Regions from separate parts of the Fictibacillus marinisediminis genome, predicted to be linked through region 1. Evidence: riboswitches for the same ligand, from Rfam matches in the RefSeq annotation. Region 1 holds a riboswitch; the other holds the start of a gene.

What was found. A riboswitch is a leader RNA that binds a small molecule or an ion and turns the genes downstream of it on or off. The one in region 1 is predicted to bind S-adenosylmethionine.
Region 2: another riboswitch for S-adenosylmethionine. It lies ahead of LCY76_RS05450 (methionine ABC transporter ATP-binding protein); the one in region 1 lies ahead of mtnW (2,3-diketo-5-methylthiopentyl-1-phosphate enolase).

Annotation. Positions count from the first base shown of each region.
Region 1 covers NZ_JAIWJX010000002.1:1,608,395-1,614,853, forward strand. Annotated here, with positions in the region: gene LCY76_RS08740 (carbon-nitrogen family hydrolase) at 19-816, opposite strand; gene LCY76_RS08745 (pyridoxal phosphate-dependent aminotransferase) at 902-2,074, shown strand; SAM riboswitch class I at 2,162-2,270, shown strand; gene mtnW (2,3-diketo-5-methylthiopentyl-1-phosphate enolase) at 2,359-3,600, shown strand; gene LCY76_RS08755 (2-hydroxy-3-keto-5-methylthiopentenyl-1-phosphate phosphatase) at 3,597-4,259, shown strand; gene LCY76_RS08760 (methylthioribulose 1-phosphate dehydratase) at 4,256-4,897, shown strand; gene LCY76_RS08765 (1,2-dihydroxy-3-keto-5-methylthiopentene dioxygenase) at 4,920-5,456, shown strand; partial or broken gene asnB (asparagine synthase (glutamine-hydrolyzing)) at 5,631-6,459, shown strand, end outside.
Region 2 covers NZ_JAIWJX010000002.1:984,174-990,632, forward strand. Annotated here, with positions in the region: gene LCY76_RS05440 (YflT domain-containing protein) at 1-191, shown strand, start outside; gene LCY76_RS05445 (phosphatase PAP2 family protein) at 275-922, shown strand; SAM riboswitch class I at 949-1,065, shown strand; SAM riboswitch class I at 1,146-1,259, shown strand; gene LCY76_RS05450 (methionine ABC transporter ATP-binding protein) at 1,358-2,389, shown strand; gene LCY76_RS05455 (methionine ABC transporter permease) at 2,379-3,041, shown strand; gene LCY76_RS05460 (MetQ/NlpA family ABC transporter substrate-binding protein) at 3,070-3,900, shown strand; gene LCY76_RS05465 (M20 family metallopeptidase) at 3,884-5,143, shown strand; gene LCY76_RS05470 (aldo/keto reductase) at 5,408-6,232, shown strand.

The DNA.
Region 1 (6,459 bases):
GTCCTGTCAAATCTTTTTTTAATAAAATTCTGGACGTCTGTCTTCAAACACAGGAATTCTGTTTCTTACTTCTTCAACAAGATCAGTGTCGACCTCAGCAAACAAAATGGTCTCTTCTTCTCCGTCTGTCTCTGCAATAATTTCTCCCCAGGGATCAATGACCATCGTGTGACCTGCGAACGTGTTGTTCTTATCACTGCCGACCCGGTTGCATGCCACAACGTAGCATTGGTTCTCAATGGCTCTTGTTATTAGCAGGTTCCGCCAGTGGCTCAGCCGCTGCGCCGGCCACTCGGCAGGAACAAACAGGATAGAGGCGCCTTCAAGAATATGGGAGCGAATCCATTCGGGGAAACGGATATCATAGCAGATGACACCGGCAGCCGGAACGTTTTCAAGCATGAAATTTCCTTTGCTGGAGCCCGGAGCAATATATTTTTCTTCCTGCATTAGCCGGATCAGATGGAGTTTACTGTATTCGCCGATCTGCTTACCTTTTCGGTTAAAGGCATACATGGTGTTATAGATTCCTTCATCCGTTTTCTTAGCGATGGAACCCGCAACAATGTTCACTTGGTATTTGCTGGCAAGCTCGCTCATTAATCGTTTGATCTCCTCGCCGTTTGTATCTCCTATCTCATCTAGTCTTTCTAGATCATAGCCTGTAGTCCACAGTTCAGGAAGAACAATCACATCTGGTTTTTTCATTGCTGCCTGTTCAATTCGTTTTGAAGCCCTCTTAATATTTTGCTTGGGATTGCCAAGCTGAATATCCATTTGTATCGCTGCAACAGTAAGTTTCATGCTATCCTCCATTAAAACGTTTTGACAGATTTTAATTAAGCGTATAACATAATTGATTAGAATTTCAAGAAAATTACGAAAGACAGGATGTGTAACCGTGAAACAATTCCAGCAAGCAGAAGCTTTATCGCGGCTGCCTGAACAATTTTTTGCAAAGCTGGTAGGAAAGGTGAGTGCTGCTGCTTCTAAAGGGCATGATATCATCAACCTTGGCCAGGGAAACCCTGACCAGCCCACTCCTCCGCATATTGTGGCCGCTTTGCAGGAGGCTGCTCATAACCCGCAATATCATAAATATTCTCCGTTCAGGGGTTATGATTTTTTAAAAGAGGCAGTTGCTGAACATTACAAGAAAGAATTCGGCGTAGAAGTTGATCCTAAAAAAGAAGTAGCTGTCTTATTCGGAGGTAAAGCAGGTTTAGTAGAGATTTCACAATGTTTTTTGAACAAAGGTGACCTAGCCTTGGTCCCTGACCCTGGATATCCCGATTACTGGTCAGGACTTGCCATGGCGGAAGCTGAGATGAGCATGATGCCTCTTAAAGAGGAAAATGATTTCCTGCCTGATTACGCTGAAATCTCACAAGAGGATGCAGAACGGGCAAAACTCATGTTCTTGAACTATCCGAATAATCCAACGGCGGGTGTAGCGACAGTGCCGTTCTTTAAAGATACAGTAAGCTTTGCCGAAAAGCATAATATTTTAGTCGTCCATGATTTTGCCTATGGAGCCATCGGATTTGAAAACGAGAAACCGGTCAGCTATCTGCAGGTTCCTGGTGCGAAAGAACAGGGTGTCGAAATCTATACGATGAGCAAGACGTATAACATGGCTGGCTGGAGAGTAGGCTTTGCCATCGGGAACGAGTGTGTGATTGAAAGCATTAATCTTCTTCAGGACCACTTCTATGTCAGCCTTTTCCCAGCTGTACAGGAAGCTGCAGCTAAAGCACTCCTGGGGCCGCAGGAGTGCGTGGAAAATCTGGTCTCCATGTATGAAAAACGGCGTGATGTGTTTATTTCAGGATTGAGGGAGATCGGCTGGGATGTGACTGCCCCTAAAGGATCCTTCTTCTGTTGGCTCCCTGTTCCCTCAGGGTTCACCTCTGAAAGTTTTGCAGATTATCTCCTGGAGCATGCACATGTCGTTGTTGCACCAGGCATCGGTTTTGGCAAAGAAGGAGACGGTTATGTTAGAGCAGGGCTATTAACGGATGAGAACAGGCTGAAGGAAGCCGTTGTTCGGATTGCCCAGCTGAAATTATTTTGATAGTGTTGTACATTTAAGAGATTGACAGATTTTTTGTAACCTGTCATAATCACAAGTAATTCTAACATTCGAATAATTTTATTTATTCTCTTATCAAGAGCAGGTGGAGGGACTAGCCCTATGAAGCCCGGCAACCGGCTTATCCTTTAGGATAAAAACGGTGCTAATTCTTGCAGCGGCAGCTGACAGATAAGAGGGAGCGGTATCTTTTTGTTTATTATGCCTCTTCCCTCGGGAAGAGGTTTTTTATTGGAATAAATCTATGCTTTCGGAGGGATTTCAGCATGTCGACAATAACTGCAACCTATCTGGTTCATGATCCAAAAGGCAACTTTGAGAAAAAAGCTGAAGGAATTGCACTCGGACTGACGGTCGGTTCATGGACGGACTTGCCGGATCTTCAGAAAGAACAGCTGCGAAACCATAAAGGCCACGTAGTGGAAATCAATGAATTGCCCGAAGATACGAGGGTAAATCAATACTTTGGCTCGTCCAGAAAACAGGCTCTTCTTAAAATCGCGTATCCTGCCGCTAACTTCACACCGGACTTGCCGGCGATCTTGACGACTGTTTTCGGTAAACTATCGTTGGATGGAGAAGTAAAGCTGATCAATCTTGATTTTTCCCCTGAATTGGCTTCGGCTTTTCCTGGACCTTCTTTTGGAATTGATGGAATTCGCAATCAGCTGGGGGTTTTTGAAAGGCCTCTTCTAATGAGTATTTTTAAAGGTGTGATCGGCAGGGATCTTCAATATTTCAAGAATCAGCTGAAGGAACAAGCGCTGGGCGGAGTGGATCTCGTAAAAGATGATGAAATCCTGTTTGATAATCCGCTGACACCATTTGAAGAACGAATAACAGCTGCTAAAGAAGTATTAACGGCAACTGAACAAGAGACCGGACATAAGACACTGTATGCGGTGAATTTGACAGGGCGAACCTATGATCTGAAAGATAAAGCAAAAAAAGCGGCAGAGCTAGGGGCAAGCGCATTACTCTTTAACGTTTTCGCCTATGGGCTTGACGTCTTGCAAAGTTTAGCAGAAGATCCAGACATTAGCCTTCCGATCATGGCACATCCTGCCGTATCAGGCGCGATTACACCATCGGAATTTTATGGTATCTCCAACCGTCTGCTTCTTGGTAAACTGCTCCGCCTTGCAGGAGCGGATCTCGTATTGTTCCCGTCACCATATGGCAGTGTCGCTCTTCGAAAAGAAGATGCAATCGGCATTGCAGGCGAACTGACTGAGAAGGATGCAAACTGGAAAGGGGCATTCCCGGTACCATCAGCAGGAATCCATCCTGGTTTAACACCGCTCTTGCTTCAGGATTTTGGCATTGAAAGCATTATTAATGCTGGTGGGGGTGTTCACGGCCATCCAGGAGGAGCTGTGGACGGCGGCAGAGCTTTCCGCGATGCAATCGATGGATTGATGCTAAACAAATCTCTTGAACAGATCAGCCAGGAAAGTAAACCTTTAAAGGAAGCGCTTGAGTTGTGGGGCGGATTGGTAAAAGCATGAGCAAAACGAAAATTATCTTTTGTGACTTTGACGGTACGATTACCGAAAAAGATAATATTATCGATATCATGAAGAATTTTGCTCCGAACGGCTGGGAACTCATTAAAGATCAAATTCTAAATCAGGAGATCTCTATCCGGGAAGGTGTAGAGAAACTCTTTTCCCTTATTCCATCCGACAGGAAGAATGAGATTGTGAGCTATGTCCTCTCAACAGCAAAAATTCGAGAAGGATTTAATGAATTTGCAGCTTATACAAAAGAACACAATATCCCACTGTTTATCGTCAGCGGTGGAATTGATTTTTTCGTTTATCCAATGCTTGATGGAATAATTAATCAAAATAAGATTTATTGCAACGGGAGTAATTTTCAGGGAGAGACGATACAGATTCTTTGGCCGCATTCCTGCGATTCCTCCTGCAGCAATGATTGTGGATGCTGTAAACCTACTATACTGAGAGGCTACGATTCTTCCCGTTATGAAAAAATTGTGATCGGTGATTCCATTACAGACCTGCAGGCCGCCAAGATTGCGGATAAAGTGTTTGCCAGAGATTTCCTGATCGAGAAATGCGAAGAACTCAGCATTGCATACGATCCTTTCTCTACTTTTTATGAGATTGTACAGTATCTTGAAGAAAAGGGAGTGAGAGTTTGAGTACGCTTGATGCGCTATGGACAGAACTGGCGGACATTAAGGATGAATTGGCACAAAGGGACTGGTTTCCAGGAACAAGCGGAAACCTGTCCATTAAGGTAAGTGATCAACCGCTTACCTTCTTGGTTACCGCAAGCGGAAAGGATAAGCGAAGAAGGACGACTGAGGATTTTCTATTGGTGGATTCAGAGGGAAATGCGGTTGATCCAACGCATCTCCGCGCTTCAGCTGAAACCGGTCTTCATTCAAAAGTATACCAGCTGACCGATGCGGGCTGCTGTCTCCATGTGCATACTGTGGACAATAATGTGATTTCAGAATTGTATGCAGGAGAGGGGCAGGTTACTTTCAAAGGGCAGGAACTGATCAAGGCCTTTAACATCTGGGAGGAAGAGGGGTCCATCACGGTTCCCATTATTGAGAACTATGCGGATCTTAAGATATTGGCCGAAAGCTTCGGAAAGGCAATCGGTCCTGATACAAGAGCTGTCCTTATTCGAAACCACGGAATCACCGTTTGGGGCAAATCGGGATTTGAGGCGAAAAGGCACTTGGAAGCAATTGAGTTTCTATTTTCCTATCATATTAAAATGAAATCATTAATGCAGTTTCATGGTGGACAACCATCACTTATATAAAACGAGCATAGGGGGATGCCATATGGCGCAATTACGTTTTCATGATAACAATGAAAGGTATGAAGAACTTAAGAAGGTTAGTGATTATCTTGAAAGCCAGGGAGTAATCTACGAAAATTGGGATATTGAAAAACTTCCTGCACACCTGAAAGAAAACTATTCTTTAAGTGATGAAGAGAAAGCAGAAATCATTCAGGTCTTTAGAAAAGAAATTGATGAACTGTCAGAAAGAAGAGGATACGTGACAGAAGATATAATTGCCCTGTCACCGGATACTCCAAATCTTGATGAGCTGCTTAAAAACTTTTTGGCAGAGCATCACCATTCCGATGATGAAGTACGATTTATTGTGAGCGGACACGGTATTTTTGCGATTGAAGGGCCAGAGGGACGATTTTTTGACGTTGAGCTGGAGCCAGGAGATCTCATTTCTGTACCTGAAAACTATCGCCATTACTTTACACTCATGGATGACCGCAAAGTTGTGGCCGTCCGAATCTTTAAATCAAAGGAAGGCTGGGTGCCCATCTACGATAAACAGGAAACAGCTGTTAAATAATCAGGCTACACACTTGACTGCAGCAAAGGGAGCTTCCTTTGCTGCAGTTTTTTTAATGGCTGGTTTGCAAGCTTTTCAATCTTGAATAATTACACACTCATACCGGTGAACCATTCTCACTTACCTGCATAAAGTAAGTATTGGGCGCTTATGGAAGGATGAATCAGCATCCGAATGGAAAGGGTGATGACGGTGTGCGGGATTACTGGATGGATAGACTGGAAGCGCGACGTTTCACAGGAAAATAAAACATTGATTAAAATGGCAGCTACATTATCGAAGCGCGGGCCGGACGCTTTGAACGTATGGAGCCGCACTCATGCAGGCTTCGGCCATGCAAGGCTGGCGGTTGTGGATCTTGAAGGCGGCGCACAGCCGATGACGAGGGGGGAAGAGAACGCCCCTTGCACACTTTGTTATAATGGTGAGCTTTATAACACCGAGGATTTAAGAAAAGAACTGTTGAAAAAAGGGTACCAGTTTGAAGGTCATTCTGATACCGAAGTGCTTCTCATTTCCTATATTGAATGGGGAGAAAGCTGTATTGATCACTTTAATGGGATCTTTGCTTTTGCGATCTGGGATTCCCAAAAAGAAAAATTGTTTCTAGCACGAGACCGTCTTGGTGTCAAACCGCTGTTTTACTCTATAGCGGGAGGACGTCTTTTGTTCGGTTCGGAATTAAAAGCGATCCTGGCTCATCCTGATGTAAAAGCCGAACTGGAGAGGGAAGGTCTTCAGGAAGTTTTCGGGCTGGGGCCATCAAGGACTCCGGGACATGGTGTGTTTAAAGGAGTCAGTGAACTTAGGCCCGGCCATGGTTTAACGTTTGATAGAAACGGTCAAAGGCTTTGGCGGTATTGGAACGTGAAGAGCGAGTGTCATCCTCATTCGCTGGAGGAAACCGTATCCAATGTGAGAGAGCTGGTGGTGGATGCTGTTCAACGGCAGCTTGTTGCCGATGTGCCGGTTTCCACCTTTTATCGGGAGGCCTTGACTCAAG
Region 2 (6,459 bases), 620 kb from region 1:
GTGTTCCCGGTATTGGTCCGCTGCTTGCTGCTGGTCCATTTGCATCCATGTTTAATGAAGATTCAGAGGATGATTTAAAAGAAGTTCTCATGTCCCTGGATCTTTCAGAACGGACGGCTGAGCGTTATGTGCAAAAAATAGAACAGGGCAGCATTATGGTTTTCTTAGAAAAAGATGCGGTGAAACTTTAACAATAGAGTATACCTGAACGCATAAAATAGTCCTCCACATGAAAGGATATGTACATAAAAAGCAAGTTAAAGTGAGGGCGGATATGAAAAAAGAGAATATGGCAATTGTAAGCGGCGTTATGATAATGGGTATTTTAGCTTTAAGACTAATGAACAGGCTTCGTAATGATGATCATTGGATGAAACTCGACGGAATCGGAAGCTTGGCTATATTTTCAGCACGGGGCGGAGGTTTCGTGGATTTCTTTCTGAGAAGTTACTCTTTTCTTGGTTCTGGATTTCTGTTGATTCCTGCCACTATTTATTCTGCATACAGATACAGGAAAAAAGGAAAGAGAAACATTGTTTTTTTATTAATAGCCAACCTGATCGGATGCCGTTTGATTAACTCTGTTTGGAGAAAGAATTGGAAGCAGCGGCCTCCATCCACTAAGCCTTTTTACATAAGGTATGGATATCCGAGTGCTCATTCGATGAATGCAACAGCTCTTTATGGTCTTTTTACACTCTTATCAAAAAAGTTTGTTAGAACGAAATTTTGTATATTGGCGGTGCACCTTGGATTTATTTGCTGGAGCAGAATTTATCTTGGCATTCACTATATTACGGATGTACTGGCTGGAGTTGCCGGAGGAGCAATGTGGCTGGCTTTTATGGCTTCAGTGTTTTTATTCCGATCTGAGAACTCCGAAAAAAGATTTGACATCGACTTAGATCATGGTATAAGATAGATCTCATCAAGTAAATATGAACGTGTTTCTTATCCAGAGAGGTGGAGGGATATGGCCCTATGATACCTCGGCAGCAGGTTTTTCTTTTGAAAAACACTGTGCCAATTCCAGCAAGTTCCTTTAAGGGGCTTGGAAGATAAGAAGAGCAGCTCGTTTCCTTATGGATACAAAATCTCTTCTTTCTTTAAGAAGAGATTTTTTTATTTAATTGAACATTATTTGTTTCTTATCCAGAGAGGTGGAGGGATTGGCCCTTTGAAGCCTCGGCAGCGGGTTTCCGGTTTAATGGGAATACTGTGCCAAGTCCGGCAAGCGATTAGCGCTTGGAAGATAAGAAGAGATCAGCCACTCATTTCGATGCTTCAGGCCTCTTCTTGTTTTCAAGAAGAGGCTTTTTTTGATGTTTTAACAGTAGCGAGAAAGGAGATCACATCATTGATTCGATTTGAAGAGGTAACCAAAATTTATGAGAGTGGCAAAAGCCAAGTAAGAGCGTTAAACAATGTGAGCTTTGAGATAAAAAAAGGAGAGATCTATGGTGTTGTGGGATACAGCGGAGCAGGAAAGAGCTCCTTGCTGCGATGTGTGAATCTTTTGGAGAAGCCGACATCAGGGCACGTCTTAGTAGGAGAGGAAGACATGGCGAGATTGTCTCCGAAGGAACTGAGAAAAAAACGAAAAAATATCGGCATGATTTTTCAGCATTTTAATCTGCTGAACGCAAAAACGGTATTTGATAATATTGCGACACCGCTTTATCTTCTCGGCAAGAAGAAATCATTCGTTAAAGAGAAGGTGAACGACTTGCTGGAATTTGTGGGCTTGTCCGAGCATGGGCATAAATATCCCGACCAGCTCTCCGGCGGACAAAAACAGCGGGTAGGCATTGCCAGGGCGCTCTCCACTGATCCGGAAGTGCTATTGTGTGATGAAGCAACATCGGCATTGGATCCGCAGACGACCTCCAGTATTTTAAAGCTTCTGAAAAAAATCAATAAGGAATACAACATTACGATCCTTATCATCACCCATGAGATGAACGTCATCCGGGAGATATGTGATTCCGTTGCTGTGATGGAGGGTGGCGAAGTGATCGAGAAGGGGAGCGTTTTTGATTTGTTTGCCAGGCCACAGACTGAGACGGCAAGGCGTTTCGTCAGTTCGGTTCTTCAGGATGAACTGCCTGAGTCCCTTAAAAACCTATTGAAAAAGCAGGACAGGAATCATCAGATTTTCAGGATCGTATTTACCGGAGCATCCACAGGACAGCCGCTGCTGTCACAGATTGCCAAAAAATTCAACGTGGACGTCAGTGTTCTATACGGCCATGTCACAGAACTCCAAGACGTTCCTTTCGGAAACCTTGTCGTTCAATTTTTCGGGGACGAACAGGAAATCCGAAGAGCAATCTTTTTCGTGAACCAGAGTGAAGTCGAAATAAGGGAGGTTGCACCTTATGCAAGTTGATTGGAGTACATTTTGGGTGGACATTTTAAATGCGGCCGGTGATACCTTAACGATGGTTGGATTTTCCTTATTGTTCTCGGCTGTAATCGGCATTCCGCTTGGGGTAGTACTCGTAGTCACGAGGAAGGGCCACATTCTTGAAAACCTGGCCGTCTTTAACGTTTTGAACGCGATTGTAAACGTTCTGCGTTCGATACCGTTCATCATCTTAATGGTGGCGATTATCCCGTTTACGAGATTAGTAGTCGGTACCTCAATCGGGACATCGGCCGCGATTGTCCCATTGATTGTATATGCCGGCCCCTATATCGCAAGGCTCGTGGAAAACAGCCTGCTTGAGATCGATCCGGGCATTGTAGAGGCCGCAGAGGCCATGGGAGCTACTCCTTGGCAGACCATCTTTCGCATACTGCTGCCGGAAGCATTCAGTTCACTGATCCTGTCGTTTACGATTGCAACGATCGGCTTGGTCGGAGCTTCGGCGATGGCAGGGGCTGTTGGTGGAGGAGGCTTGGGCGATCTGGCCATTGCCTACGGCTATCAGCGATTTGATACAGACGTGATGATTGTCACCGTCGTTCTGCTCGTCATCCTTGTTCAAGGCTTGCAGAGTACCGGAAATATACTCTCCAGAAAAATTAGAAGAAGATAAAAAGAGAAAAAGGGAGAAGGGAAATCTTATGAAAAAATATTCATTGATCATTTTAGTCATCGGGGTTTTAATGTCGGCATTCTTGAGCGCATGCAGCGGCGGAGATAAAAAGGGGCTTGAAAAAGTAAAGATGGGCATCAGCGGATCTGACAGTGACGTGTGGAAGTATATCGCTAAAAAAGCAGAAAAAGAAGGCATTGATTTGGAAATCGTAGAGTTCTCCGATTATGTCCGTCCGAATCAGGCATTGGCTGACGGGGATATTGATGCCAATGCGTTTCAGACCATCTCTTACTTCAACGCATTTAAAAAAGAACACAAATTGGATTTAGCACCAATTGCAACAACCGTCATTGCGCCTATGGGCGTTTACTCTAAAAAATACAAGGACATCAAGGATATCCCGGCTGGATCAACCATTGCTTTGCCGAATGAAGCTACGAACATGGGTCGTGCATTGCTTCTTCTGCAGAGTGCAGGGCTAATCAAACTGGAAAAGAACTTTGATGGAAATGGTGATCTGAAAAAAGTGGTGGAGAACAAAAAACACTTAAAGCTTAAACCAGTAGTCGCAGGCCAGACACCACGGGTGCTTCCTGATGTGGCCGCTTCAATCATTAACAATGGCGTTGCTGTCGATGCTGGAATGAATCCGAAGAAAGATTCGATCTTCCTTGAAAGCAAGACTGCAAAGCCATATATCAATATCATTGCAACAAGAACTGAAGATAAAAATAAAAAATCGCTGAAAAAAATTGCGAAGATCTATCAATCAAAAGATACAGCCAAGAAGATTAAAGAAATCTATAAAGGTGCAACCATTCCTACGTTTGTACCGCTAAGTGAAATTGGAGAGTAATAGAGAGAAAGGATCTGAGATCATGACTGTAATCAGCAGAACTACGGGAGAAATCCAGGAACAAATCCGTACGAACATTGATGTAAACCAAGCGGCTTACATTCAAACTTCTCACGAGATCCATGACAATCCAGAAATCGGAAATGAAGAAGTGTTTGCATCCAGCCTGCTTACATCGCTGCTCGAAAAAGAGGGGTTTCAGGTAGAACGCGGAGTGGCCGGTCACGAAACGGCATTTGTTGCCCGTAAGCGTTCTATTCTAGATGGGCCATCCGTTGCCTTTTTAGCAGAATATGATGCACTTCCCGGCATCGGTCATGCATGCGGCCATAATATCATCGGTACATCAAGTGTGGCAGCGGCCATCGCTCTTGCTTCTGTTATCGATGAGATCGGAGGAGAAGTAGCTGTTTTTGGAACGCCTGCTGAAGAAGGCGGAGAGAACGGAAGTGCGAAGGGAAGCTTTGTGAAACACGGTTTACTGGACGGCATTGATGCTGCGTTAATGTTCCATCCGGGTAATGCTAACCGCATTACCGGGACATCGCTTGCCGTTGATCCGATGGACTTTGAATACATCGGGAAGCCCGCTCATGCGGCTGCAGCACCGGAAAAGGGAATTAATGCGCTTGATGCAGTTATTCAGTTGTTTGTCGGGATTAACGCACTGCGCCAGCATGTGGCGGACGATGTGAAAATTCATGGCATCATTACACACGGGGGAGACGCTCCTAATATTGTGCCTGAATATGCGAAGGCCCGTTTTTACATTCGTGCTTCCACAAGAGCAAGACTGGATGAGACAACGAAAAAAGTAACAGCCATTGCAGAAGGTGCTGCCCTTGCAACAGGCGCAAAGCTTAATGTTATTGCTTTTCAGAATCAGGTGGATAACCTTTTATTGAATCGGTCGTTTGATAAAGTGTTTCAAGAACAGCTGGAGAGCCTTGGAGCGGCAGTCGATACTTCGCACCGCAGCGGTTTGGGATCAACTGATGCCGGAAACATCAGCCAGGCCGTGCCGACCATCCATCCCTATCTTCAAATCGGCCCTGATCACATAGTCGGACATACGGATGAGTTCAGAGAGGCCGCAAAATCAGAACAAGGCGATCAAGCGCTTATCCTCGGCGCAAAAGCTCTTGCCTTGACAGGCTATCAGCTTCTCACGAACGGAGAAGTGCTTGCTGGGATTAAGAAAGAATTTGAAGTAAATAAAGCGAAGGAACTTGCTTCGGTCTAAAGAGCGATTTTGTCGATATTGAGCTTATTTTTGATTAATTGAGCCGAACTCAACTTTTTTGAGCTAAACTTCAATTAATTGAGCCAAATCAGAAATAATTGAGCCTAACTTCAATTAATTGATCCTATTTCATTATTCAGACTTCTTCGCAAGATTTTTGTTAACTCTTAAAAGCCCTCAATCTCCCTGGAGGGCTTTTTTCCTAGCACAATTTTTTCATTTTCTCCGGCCAAGTGGTACCATACAAACAAGGAGGCGGTACATATGATAAAAAGTATTTCTGATACAGCTTTATTACAAAACGGTTTAAGGATGCCATGGCTGGGTCTTGGCGTATATAAAGCAGAAGAAGGCCAAGAGGTTATTGATGCAATTAAACATGCGGTCGCCGCCGGCTACAGAAGCATCGATACAGCTTCGTTCTATAAAAATGAAGAAGGTGTAGGAGAGGCTGTTAAACAGGTGGATGTCCCGCGTGAAGAGCTTTTTATTACGACCAAGGTCTGGAATTCAGAACAGGGGTATGAGGAGACGCTGCGCTCATTTAAAGAGAGCCTGGAAAAGCTTGATATGGATTACGTAGACCTGTTCCTTGTTCATTGGCCGGTGTCTGGCAAGTATAAAGAGACGTGGAAAGCATTGGAATCGCTTTATAAAGAGGGTAAGACCAAAGCAATTGGTGTTTGTAATTTTAAAATTCATCATCTGGAAGACCTTATGAAAGACTGTGAGATTAAACCGATGGTCAATCAAGTGGAGTACCATCCCCGCCTTACACAAAAAGATCTGTTGGCTTTCTGCAAAGATCAAGGCATTCAAGTTGAAGCATGGAGACCATTGTTAAAGGGTGAAATCTTTGATGAGCCGATCCTGACGGCATTGGCAGAAAAGCATAATAAAACAGTTGCACAGGTTATTCTTCGCTGGGATCTTCAGAATGGAGTAATAACCATTCCTAAATCAGTGAATGAAAACCGTATTAAGGAAAATGCCGATATCTTTGATTTTGAATTAAGCATGGAAGATATGGAGCAGATTGATTCATTGAATAAAGATCTTCGAAACGGCCCAGATCCGGACGAGTTTTAAGAAAAACTAAATTAGACATTGAGGTTTAATCAGGGTGAAAGGGAATTGAATTGCCAAGACAGGGATCAGGGAGCTGATCCCTGTCTGCTTTTCAGGCTTTTCATTTGTTTCACAAACTTTCAAGCAACAGTATGCGATGTCCTTTACGAACGAAAATCAATCTTCGGCTTTAGCGAAGCGTAAGAGTTTGATAACTTAATATTTGCAGACTTACAGTAAAATCGTCC